Regions from separate parts of the Paenibacillus baimaensis genome, predicted to be linked through region 2. Evidence: predicted binding sites of a transcription regulator. Region 2 holds the regulator's gene; the other holds the start of a gene.
What was found. Region 2 encodes Rex, which represses fermentation and respiration genes when NADH is low (regulators of the CRP and FNR family bind a similar motif). Its sites were predicted from a motif close to TTGTGAAATATTTCACAA; they were not measured.
Positions count from the first base shown of each region.

Region 1: the regulator Rex is predicted to act here: its motif matches at 3,145-3,162, upstream of OB236_RS13285 (cytochrome ubiquinol oxidase subunit I).

Region 1 is NZ_JAOQIO010000038.1:29,551-35,716, forward strand. Features, by position in the region: gene cydD (thiol reductant ABC exporter subunit CydD) at 1-612, opposite strand, end outside; gene cydB (cytochrome d ubiquinol oxidase subunit II) at 654-1,670, opposite strand; gene OB236_RS13285 (cytochrome ubiquinol oxidase subunit I) at 1,654-3,057, opposite strand; gene OB236_RS13290 (response regulator transcription factor) at 3,240-3,956, opposite strand; cyclic di-AMP (ydaO/yuaA leader) riboswitch at 4,180-4,313, shown strand; gene OB236_RS13295 (CAP domain-containing protein) at 4,322-4,960, shown strand; gene OB236_RS13300 (YjcZ family sporulation protein) at 5,067-5,192, opposite strand; gene OB236_RS13305 (penicillin-binding transpeptidase domain-containing protein) at 5,544-6,166, shown strand, end outside.
Region 2 is NZ_JAOQIO010000095.1:141,765-147,930, forward strand. Features, by position in the region: gene OB236_RS26835 (cell wall elongation regulator TseB-like domain-containing protein) at 1-135, opposite strand, end outside; gene OB236_RS26840 (amidohydrolase) at 132-1,439, opposite strand; gene OB236_RS26845 (DUF47 domain-containing protein) at 1,860-2,480, shown strand; gene OB236_RS26850 (inorganic phosphate transporter) at 2,508-3,506, shown strand; gene OB236_RS26855 (redox-sensing transcriptional repressor Rex) at 3,621-4,247, opposite strand; gene dinG (ATP-dependent DNA helicase DinG) at 4,244-6,166, opposite strand, start outside.

The DNA of each region.
Region 1 (6,166 bases), on a different contig from region 2:
TATGGTTAAAGCATGGTTATGGCTTATTCCAAGAAATTTTAAAGTTTCCATACCTCGTAGCGAATCTACAAAATGGTTCGATAATCCCCGGTAGGAGTCCTGCTGCTTCTCGACCTGACTTTTAGCTGCAAGCCCGATCAGAATCATAAATACGATCACAATAGGCATCGTTACAACAAGTATTATTCCACTTGGAGCATCCTGCAACGCTATATAAATAAGAAGAACAACCGGTACAATCGATACGCCGACCATGCGCGGAATGACGAGCTCCACATAGCTGCGAAATTGTGTCACGCCTTCAAGTACAAGTGTTGTCAGGCTGCCTGTACCTTGAACACCAGCAAACCTCGGACCCAATTGAAAAAGCTTATTAATCAAGCTTTGTCTCATCGTAGTGCTTGTCACTGCGGCATAACGCTGCGCAGTCCGCTGCTGCAGGAAAGCCATCAGATGGCGGACTATATAAGCAATAGCGAATATCAGGAGCTTGCCTGCTTGGGTTTCTATGGGAGCACCTGCGAACAATTCAGAGATGACCTCAGCCAATGCTTGGGCAGCGACGATGATACAGCAGCATTGAATCAGTGTGAAAACCGTTATGATGCTCAAGACAGCCCTTATTCCCTTGAACAGCATGAGCTCGCGGCCCATCAGTATTCCAGATGATCCTTTTCATGAATACGCTTATGGAAAACAAAGTAGCTCCAAATCTGATAGCCGAGGACAAAGGGCAGAAGCGATAAAGAAACTATGGCCATAATCTTAAGCGAATAAGCTCCTGATGCGGCATTATGAATCGTTAAGCTGAACGCGCTATCGATAGAGCTGATCATGACACGTGGGAATAGGCCAATAAAAACCGAAGCGACGGACAATCCTATGACAGCTCCAGTCATCCCGAATGCCCATCCATCCTTCTTGAGGCTTATAAACAAGCCGGAGAGTAAGTAAGCTAATGAGCCAAGCGCAGCAGTTAAAGCTAACAAAGCGCTGTGCTGCTCGAACAGATCGGTCATGCCGTAGGTCATGATGGCGAACACAATGAGCAATATCGCAGCAAACGGAAGCAATTTTTTCGCCAGTCCACGTGCCCGTACCTGCAGATCACCCGTGGTGCGCAAAGTGATGAACAATAGTCCATGCAGCTGGCAAAGCGCCACGACACAAATCCCGCCGAGCAGTGTATAGCCGTTGACGATGTCAAGAAAACCTGCCCTCATCTCCATATCGCTGCCGATTGGAACGCCCTTGATCATACCCGAAAAGGCAACGCCCAGCAGGAGAGGCGGGAGGAGACTGCCCAGAAAAATGACGATATCCCATGTTCGTTTCCACTTGTAGCTGTCCAGCTTGCCTCTGAATTCGAAGGCGACTCCGCGTCCAATCAAAGCGAGAAGCACGAGAACAAGTGCAGTATAGTAGCCGCTGAACATCGTCGCATACCAGTGGGGGAAAGCCGCGAACATAGCTCCTCCTGCGGTAATCAGCCACACCTCATTGCCGTCCCAGAATGGACCGATGGAGTTAATTAATACGCGGCGCTCCATATCGGTGCGGGCAAGCAGTGAGGTGGACATCCCGACTCCAAAATCAAACCCCTCCAGGAAAAAGAAACCTATGAATAATACCGCAACCAGTACAAACCATAGCTCATTTAATGACAGCATGATACCCCTCCTCATAAGGATCATTTGATTCATGAGCCGACTTGGCCGAATCAAAGGGTCCCTTTTTAATAATACGAACAAATAACACAACCATAATTATGGCAAGCACCGAATAAATGGCTGTAAATGAGATCAAGGAAAACAATACCTGGCCGGCAGTTACGCTTGGGGAAATCCCGTCTTCGGTCCGCATGAGCCCAAAGACCGTCCACGGTTGGCGTCCAATCTCGGTCATAATCCACCCTGCGGTATTGGCGATAAACGGCAGTGATATACCGGCTATCATTAATCGCATAAACCAGGCAGCAGGCTTTGTCATTTTATTGCGTATCCACAAATAAACGGCATACATTCCGAGTAGTATCATCGCTGATCCGGCAGCCACCATAATTCGGAAGCTCCAGAAGGTCGTGCGTACCGGCGGAATATAGTTTCCTGGTCCGTACTGTTCGGTGTATTGAGCCTGCAGCTCTTGCATACCCTTCACTTCACCGTGAAATTGGCTGTGTGACAAATAGCTGAGCAAATAAGGGATTTTGATTTCGCCACTGTTGGTCTGTTTGTCCGGGTCAATATTCGCAATAACCGTCCAGGCAGCAGGGTCTCCGCTTTTGCCCCATAAGCCTTCGCTGGCAGCCATTTTCATTGGCTGGGTTTTGACCAGATATTGGGCTTGCTGGTGACCAAACAAGGCAACGCCAATGGAGGCAATCATGCCTACTAATGCAGCAATTTGAAACGATTTGCGGAAGAAAGACATGTCCTGCCCTTTAAGCAGCTTCCATGCGCTGATGCCTGTAACCAGAAAAGCTCCGGTTGCAAATGCTCCAAGCAAGGTATGCGGGAACTCGACCCATAATTGTCCGTTTCCTAAGAGGGCAAATATGTCATTCATCTCAGCCCTTCCATTAGCGATGGTAAAGCCGACAGGGCGCTGCATGAATGAATTGGCGGCCAATATCCAGAACGCTGACATTGACGTGCCCAGCGTAACCAGCCAGATGCAGAGCAGATGAAGCTTGGGCGAGAGGCGATCCCAACCAAAGATCCATAGTCCAATGAAGGTAGATTCCATAAAGAAAGCAAGCAATGCCTCAATGGCCAGCGGAGCTCCAAACACATCACCTACGAAGCGGGAGTAATTGGACCAGTTCATGCCGAACTGGAACTCCTGCAATATACCTGTGACAATCCCAATGGCAAAATTGATCAAAAAGAGCTTACCCCAGAATTGAGCCATCTTCTTGTACTCTTCCCGTCCTTTGACCACATAAATGGTTTCCATAATAGCAATTAGCAGAGCGAGACCAATGGAAACAGGGACAAAGAAAAAATGAAAAATAGTTGTTGAAGCAAACTGCGTGCGTGCAAGCATGATTAAATCCATAGTCACTGTCCTCACTTTCTTCAAAAGATTGGGTTTCAGATTTCGCGAATTTCTTGCTCTAATCATGCCAGATTCCTTGTAAAAGGTATGTGATTTAAATCACATAGTAGCTTAAACAAAAAGGGGAAAGAAGACAACGCTATGAATGTCTCGCCCCAATTGTTCACTATGCAAAATCCGTTTTAAATATTCGAAGCCTTCAGACGATAACCGATACCCCAGACAGTCCCAATCATGGCAGCAGCAGCAGGGGACACAGCCTGTAATTTTTCGCGAACTCGCTTAACATGAGAATCTACAGTGCGATGATCCCCATGATCTTCATAGCCCCACACATCACGAAAAAGCTTGTCTCTTGTGCAGGTGATTCCTTCGTTCATCACTAAATATCGCAGCAGCTCATACTCCCTGAGAGTTAAGGAAATCTCACGTCCATCTGCAAGTACTCTGCGGGCATCATGCTCGATAAGAAGATGGGGTAGCATAAATCTGTTTCCGGGTGATTGGGTGGCAGACCAGAATTTACCGGGTTGTGTCCGTTTAAGGATAGCTTGAATTCGGCATGTGAATTCCCTTGGACTAAAAGGTTTGGTCACATAATCATCAACCCCTGCTTTGAAGGCATGGATCGTATCGTCTTCATTATCCTTGGCTGTAAGCATAAGCAGGGGAGTAGTTTTTACTTGCTTGACCATCTGACAAATTTCTAGCCCGCTCAGACCCGGCATCATCCAATCCAGCACAATGATGTCATAATCGTTATCCACCGCTTTATGCAAAGCATCGTTGCCATTGTCGGATTCCTCAACACAAGCTCCGTCTTTCTCCAGATACATGCGTACGATTGTGCGTATACGTTCTTCGTCATCGGCGACCAATACTCTGTATTTGCTTGTCATCTATTATCACCTCACCTGCCTTTTATTGTATCTATCATTTTTCACAAAGGCATGACTACATTGAGCTATTTCAATAACGGAAAGGTGAACAAAGCATGAAGGCTTTGTGAATTCAAATATGATGGAAAACTTTGTGCAGTGATCATTCGCAAATCCCATGTTAAAATGAAACTCTCTTAAACCATTTCTAGCTTTAAGCTGTGCAAATTGGTATTTTGAGAGAATCATAAACAGGCCGAAGCTTCCACAAGAGGCATGGGGGACCCAATCTTTGGGGTGAAGCCGTATTCATGGCCGGGCGCTTGCTCTTTGACCCGAACCCGTCAGCTAACCTCGTAGGCCTTAAAAAAGAGAGGATGTTTGCAATGTTTTTGAAGAAGTCCGTATTAACCGGTTTACTTGCCTTGGGCACGATTATTGGAGCCACGGCTGTTTCGGCTGCACCGTATTCGGTAACAGGCAACGATACGATGTGGACGATAGCCAAGAAGTATGGGATTAGCTTAAGCTCCCTTGTTCAAGCCAATCCACAGGTTACCAATACCAATAATATTTGGCCAGGACTGGTATTGAATATCCCTGGAACAAGCTCAAGTGCACCAGCTCCGCAGGGAACAGGCAACTCAACAGTCACCTCCACCTTTGCGAGTCAAGTGGTAACTTTGGTCAATCAGGAACGTACAAAAGCAGGCTTGAAGACGTTGGCAAGCGACAGTGCTTTGTCGGCTATGGCATTGGATAAAGCGAAGGATATGTATAACAATCATTATTTTGATCATACCTCTCCTACCTATGGCTCCCCCTTTAACATGATGAAATCGTATGGTATCCGATATACGTATGCAGGAGAAAATATTGCCATGGGTCAGAAGACTCCACAGGATGTGATGACTGCCTGGATGAACAGCGCAGGGCATCGACAAAATATTTTGAGCCCTAATTATACGAAAATTGGCGTAGCTTATTATAACGGCGAGTGGGTTCAGGAGTTTATTGCGAATTAAGCTTGTATGCAGGCGTCGCTCTTAAAAAAGACAGTAACCGATTAAGGAATCCATTTCCCTTCGAGTTACTGTCTTTTTGACTATATCAGGATATTAACAGTTCATGTTAGATGAATGTTCTCGAAATAATAACAAGCAGAATGAATAAAACAAGAATTACACCTGTGCTAGTTCCCAGACCCAAACCTGCACAGCTTCCACAACCTACGCCAGCTCCGCCTAAATATCCCATATTTCCAGCCTCCTTCCGTTTGACCTTCTGTATGTTATGATGGTCAGAGGCTGATGGATTGTACTTATACAAAATGTGCGCTTGTAGGGGAGGAACTTGTCGTTCCTGAATTGATAGATTTACATATGCTATGTTGTGGGAGAAGCCGCCAACTGCTCCCATGCTAACCCATAGATCACTCCGAAATAGACGGTTGCCTTCACGGGATCGTCTATTTTCCTTTTATGAAATGAAAATGTCAGCAAGTTGTGATCGTTTGTCTATGTAACTGATTGCCATATTTCATTATATTTAGTACGGTAAGCCGCATTTACGGACAATAGATAACTTATATGCAAAGGGGGATTATCCTTGAAAACATCCAAATGGTTGATCGTGGGATTTCTGCTGCTGCTGCTACTCATCACCGGCTGCCGGAACGAAGCATCCAAACCTAAAGCGATGACGTCCGAGCAGGTCTTCGATTCTTATATGGCTGCGTGGCAAAAGGGACAATATGAAGACATGTATGCGATGCTATCGTCAGATTCCCAAACCAGACTATCGCAAGATCAGTTCGTTAAGCGCTACTTCTCCATTTATGAAGGAATCGGGATGAGTCAGCTGCACATCGAAAGGACAACTCTCCCAGCTCCTACCAAGCCAACTCCTGCGCCAGAGGATAAAGCTACTTATACTTACCATGCTTCACTTATGACGATTGCAGGTCCCATTGAATTTAATTATCAAGCAAAGTTAATCAAGGAAAACTCAACCATGTATTGGAAGATAGACTGGACTCCTTCACTTATTTTCCCTGCTATGAAGGACAATGATAAGGTAACTGTACGTACCTCAAAGGCGATGAGGGGGGAAATATACGATAGGAATGGGGAAGGGCTGGCGATTAATGGCAGCTTGATCATTCTTGGATTAGCCGCTGATCGTTTAGGCCCGGATGCTGAAAAGACGGTTCAATCGGTTGCTCAATATTT
Region 2 (6,166 bases):
TTTCTGGTAAGCAGTTTGCACCGCATTACGTTGAATCTGCCATTCTTTTTCTTGAATCGTGTTATAGAAATGTACGCCGAGAAATAACAACAAGGCTGCAACGAACACCGCTGCTGCTGTTATTTTAATTTTCATTGCACCGAAGCTCCAGTTAATCGTTCAAAGCAGCTTTGAGCGTCGTAGAGTATTTTTTCTTCATCAAGGGTTAAGCATACGCCGTCTTTCACAATTCTCTGCCCATCAATCCACACATCGCTGACATCTTTGGCGGAAGCCGAATAAATGACATGAGATACAAAGTTGGTTTTCGGGAAAAAGTGTGGTTGATCAATATCCAGAGCGATGAAATCAGCTTTCATCCCAGGCTGAAGGGCACCAACGTCTTCCAGCCAAATGGATTTAGCTCCATCCAGCGTTCCCATCCGGATAGCCGCTTCAGCAGGAACTGCTACAGGGTCTCCGCTCACACCTTTATGAATCAGAGCCGCAAGACGCATTTCTTCAAACATATCCAGGTTGTTATTGCTAGCAGGACCATCAGTTCCTAACGATACCTTAATTCCCTTACGGAGCAATTCGGGTACACGTGCCACACCGCTTGCCAGTTTTAGATTGCTTCCTGGATTGTGGGATACCCTAACATCATATTGGGCCAATACATCTATCTCTTCATCTGTCAGATGAACTGCATGAGCAACAATGGCCGGTCTGGAGAAAAGTCCAAGCTTGGCCAAATGAGCTACAGGTCTTGCTCCGTATTGTTCGACGTTTTCCTGAACCTCACGTGCTGTTTCGGACATGTGAGTATGGATCGGCAATTGAAGCTCATGAGCTACTGCTACGATTCGTTCAATATAATCTGGAGGGCATGTATAAGGAGCATGTGGAGACATCATCGTTGTGATACGTCCGCCAGCTTTGCCATGCCAATCCAGTGCAAATTGTCTTGCCTCTACCAGCTTAGCTGTTTGAACGTCAGGAGGACACAATCCAATAACACCACGAGTCAGGACAGCACGCATTCCGCTTTCCTCGACAGCTTTCGCGACTTCATTCATATGATCATACATATCTACAAATGTAGTCGTTCCGCCTTTAAGCATTTCCAGAATGGAGAGCAGTGTGCCTGAGCGCACATCGTGAGCTGTAAATTGTCCTTCCATGGGCCACATTTTCTCCTGCAACCACACCTGTAATGCGAGATCGTCACCATAGCCGCGCAGCAATGACATCGCAGCATGGTTATGAGTGTTAACTAAACCCGGCATAAACAGCTTCTTGGACCCATCAATACGCTCGTCATACAGCTCAAGAGGCTGTGGAAGATCTTCTCCTATGTAAGTAATCAAATTATTTTCAATGGTCATATAGCCTTGAATAATTGGTTTTTGCTCATTTAATGTTAGAAATACACCATTCGTTATGATTGTTTTTGTCATTGTCACCCGAATCCTTCCTCGCATTTAGCTTCAACTTTTACTGTACAACTTCAAAGTTTTAAAATCAAGTATTGAAGACCCTCGCAGCCATATAACCGTTTACATAAATGAACTTTCATGAACATATCCTGAATTGGATAAACTATCATTGCATTCCGTTACTGCTATATGGTATTTTTAATTTTGCGTGAATTTTAATCGCCAAAATTCTACATAATGAATCTAAATACTTCGTATATTATTAATTTATTGTTAATATAGAAGTCGGTTCGCTTCGTATCACTCATTTTATGTTCGTAAATTTATTTTTTCTTCATAAAACTCAAGTACATGCTTACGAAGTTAGTTTTGCTTCACAAAACTCTAAGTTCATGCTTACGAAGTCAGTTTTGCTTCACAAAACTCTAAGGAGGCTATTCCATGCTTTTCGCCAAAAAAAATGATGCGGATTTCTTGCAACTGCTCGTGAAATCTTCAGAGAACACGCTTGAGGCCGCCCAAATGTTTCGCACTGCGGTTATGGGAGATCAACCACCCGCTTCATTCTATCCGCAATTAAAGGAATTGGAACACAAAGGTGATCAAATCACGCATCAAATTTACAAAGGTCTTAATAAAGTGTTCATTACTCCCATCGATCGTGAAGATATTATGGAACTCGCATCCAAGCTTGATGATGTTATAGATGGTATTGAAGCCTCCATAGCGCGTTTTGACTATTTGAATATTAATATAAGTGATAATTATATGAAGGAATTTTCAGCCGTAATCGTTTCCAGCTGCCAGCATATTCTCGATTCGTTCAAATTACTGTCCAAGAAAAAATATTTACAAATCAGTGAGCACACCGTACAAATCAACTCACTTGAAAATGATGCGGACCGTTTAATGCGTGAAGGCATTCGAGAAATCTTTATGAACCCCAAAGATCCCTACCATGATTTCAAGCTAAAAGAAATCTATGAGCGTCTTGAAGAAACAACCGATGCCTGTGAGGATGTAGCCAACATTCTGGATAGCGTCATTATGCGTTATTCGTAAGCTGTGTGAAATCGCTAGGAGGAAATTATGTTAACTACATTAATAATCATTGTTGCTTTGGCGCTCATCTTTGATTTTATCAACGGGTTTCACGATACAGCCAATGCGATTGCTACATCTATCTCTACCAGGGCTCTGACACCCAAATTCGCAATCATCTTTGCATCCGTTTTAAATTTTATAGGTGCGATATATTCCTCCGAGGTTGCCAAAACAGTAGGAGGCAAGGTGGCTAATCCGGCAACCATTCCACATGGCGTCGAAATTTTGATCGCTGCACTGCTAACAGCTATTATATGGAACCTCATTACTTGGTACTACGGGATTCCTTCCTCATCATCGCACACCTTAATCGGAGCTTTGGCAGGCAGCGTGATATCCGGTGCGGGCTTTGCAGCTTTAAACTGGAGTGGCTTCAAAGAAATTGTCATTATCCTGGTCCTTTCGCCAATCATCGCCTTCGCTACAGGCTTTCTGATCATGTGGATCATTCGAAAGCTTATCATTGTAAATGGCAATCAATCGCGATCCAAGATGAATCGGATGTTCCGTTTTTTTCAAATCTTTTCTGCTGGTCTTCTCTCATTGTCCCATGGTGGCAACGACGCACAAAAAGCAATGGGAATTATGGTGTTTGGACTTGTTACTCTTGGCTACCAGACTGATCTGGATGTACCCTTATGGGTCAAAATTTCTGCTGCAACCGCGATGGGCTTAGGTACTTCCATTGGTGGCTACAGAATCATCAAAACGATGGGCAGCCGTCTGCTGAAGATTGAACCGATCAATGGCTTCGCATCCGATTTGAATTCATCGATCATCATTCAAACCTCAACTGCCATTGGCATGCCGTTATCGACCACACATGTTATCTCTTCCTCCATCATAGGAACAGGTACGGTCATGAGATTTCATGATGTTAAATGGGCTACTGTTAGTAAGATGGTTATGACCTGGATTATTACCATTCCGATCTCGATGATACTTTCATTTCTTATCTACAAAATCATTGCTTTATTTGTATAAATCCTCTAACTGCTTAAACATCACAAAAAGACCGTTCAAAAGCTTAAAGCTTTTGAACGGTCTTTTTGTGTGTTTTCATTTTCATACAGGAGCTAAAACTCTTGTCTATGACCCTTACTCTTCATCCAGATAATAAGCAAGGCTTTGCAGCTCCGTAGTGAAATCGGCATGATGAACTCGAATCTCATTAGGCACCTTAATAATGATCGGAGCAAAATTAAGAATGGCTTCTACGCCGCCATCCACAAATTGATTAGCTACATTTTGTGCTTCAAAGGCAGGAACGGTAATGATCCCGATCCTCACCTGCAGACTTCTGATGGTTTCCTTCAGTTCTCCCATAGGTTTAACCTTGAGATTGTTAATGGATTCACCAATCTTCGATTCATGGGCATCAAATATAGCAACAATTTTCATATTATCCCTCAGGTAGGCGTTATAATTGCACAGCGCCCTGCCCAAGTTACCCGCTCCAACCAATGCGACTGGAATGACTTTATCCAACTTCAGAATTTGGCGAATTTTTTCTATCAGATAATCTACATCATAGCCGATTCCTTTTTTTCCAAATTCACCAAAGTAAGCGAGATCCTTACGGATTTGAGCAGGATTCAGATCAAGCTTCTGACCCAAATCCTGTGAAGAAACGGTGTGCACACTTTTTTTACTGAGTTCATTCAAATAGCGTAAATACACAGGGAGTCTTCGAACAACTGCTTCCGATATTTTGATCGTTTTCATACTTCGCTTTCTCCCATCCATTGCTTAATTCTACCCACTAGCTGATTCGTAGGCATATGTTCGATTTTGGGTCCGGGTAGCGAATACAAAAAGTATTTTCCGTAGGTCGAATCAATAACACGCGTATCGTAAATAATGACAATACCTTTATCCTTGGCCGTACGAACGAGACGTCCAAAGCCTTGCTTGAAACGAATGACTGCTTGTGGAACCGATAATTTCATAAAAGGATTCAAATTCAGTTTCTTCAGATTCTCCATCTTTGCTTCAACCAAAGGATGGTTCGGTGGTTGAAAAGGCAAACGAACAATGGCCAGACAAGTTAATGCATCACCGGGAATATCCACACCTTCCCAGAAGCTGCTCGTTCCGAGCAATACACTGGAAGGACTATTCTGGAACAGCCGCGTCAGCTTACTGCGGTTGCTGCTATCTACACCTTGGCCTAATACACCTATACCGAATGGACTCAGTTTCTCTTTTAAAGCCGCGTGGGTTAGCTTCAGCATCCGGTTGGATGTAAATAACACCAGCATACGTCCCTTCGTTTCCAGGGCTACCTCCGCCAGGGATTGAGACAAATTGTCCAGAAAATGCTTATCACCAGAGTTGCTGCGTATGCTGGGAAAATCTCTTGGTATCGCAACCAGCGCTTGCTGACGATAATTGAATGGCGATTGCAATTGGACCGTTTTCAGTTTGGCCTCGGGTTCATTGGTATTCAAGCCTAACTGTTCACATGTATAGTCAAAGGACTTGCCAACTGATAGTGTCGCCGAGGTCATAATCACACTATCCTTAGCTTCGAAGAAATGCTCCTGAAGCATCGGACTGACATCTACAGGTACACTAATAAGCTGAATGGACTTACTCTTGCTTGTTCCCGCTTCAAGCCAGTATACATAGTTATCGTCGGTCAAAGCCATAAAAAAATGAAGATTGTCCCTCAGCCTATACAGTTCCTTCACCGAACCGCTAATATCGGTCACCAAACCCTGTACATCCAGCACTTCCTGCTGGTCCTTTACTTCGTTAAGCACTTTATCCAGCTTTTTCAAAATTTCAGTCAGCTTTAAATACATGTTCTCTTCCAGCACCAGAAGCTTATCCCAGCTTGGTGGTTTGTCATCCTTTTTAAGCCGGTAAACCAATTGTCCGCCTTCAGTTTGCTGGGAAGGGTCAGAACGGGTTGATACCAATTGAAAGAGCAAATCTGTCAATTCATCCCATTCCTCTTTAATCTGCAGCAGAACAGGAAGCATCGCATCCAGAATCTGACTCCACGCAAGCCCCTTTTCGCCGTCTGCCCTGCTCAGCCTTGAGCTTAATATGGGAAGTTGTCCATTACGACTATCCTTGTAAAGCCACCACAGAGTACCGACAAAAGCACCGTATACGACTTCGATACCCAGATGCTTGCTGGCCACCTCTTCAAAATGATGCGCTTCATCAATGACCAAATGCTTGTAGCTTGGAAGCAGCCGACTTTCTGCCTTCGTATCTGTAAATAGCATCGAATGATTCGTAATAACCAGGTCTGCATTGCTAGCATTGTTGCGAGCCCGGTGGTAAAAGCATTTTTTAAACCACGGGCAGGCACGATTCAGGCAGGAATCCGAGTCGCTCGCAACCGAATGCCAGAACTGCGCACCTTTGCCGCTAAAATGCAGCTCTTCATCGTCGCCATGTTCGGTTTCACTTAGCCACACCAGCATTTGTCCCGCCGTCAGCCGATCTTCCTTGCCATGCTCAAAATCCTGCTGACCCATCTTGGTCTCAAATTTGCGCAAGCATAAATAATGGCTTCTTCCTTTGAATACGGCAGCACGAAAGCCGACTGGAAATAAATCCATTAACAGCGGAATGTCTCTTTCCCTGATCTGCTCCTGCAAATTGATCGTATGGGTACTAACGAGCAT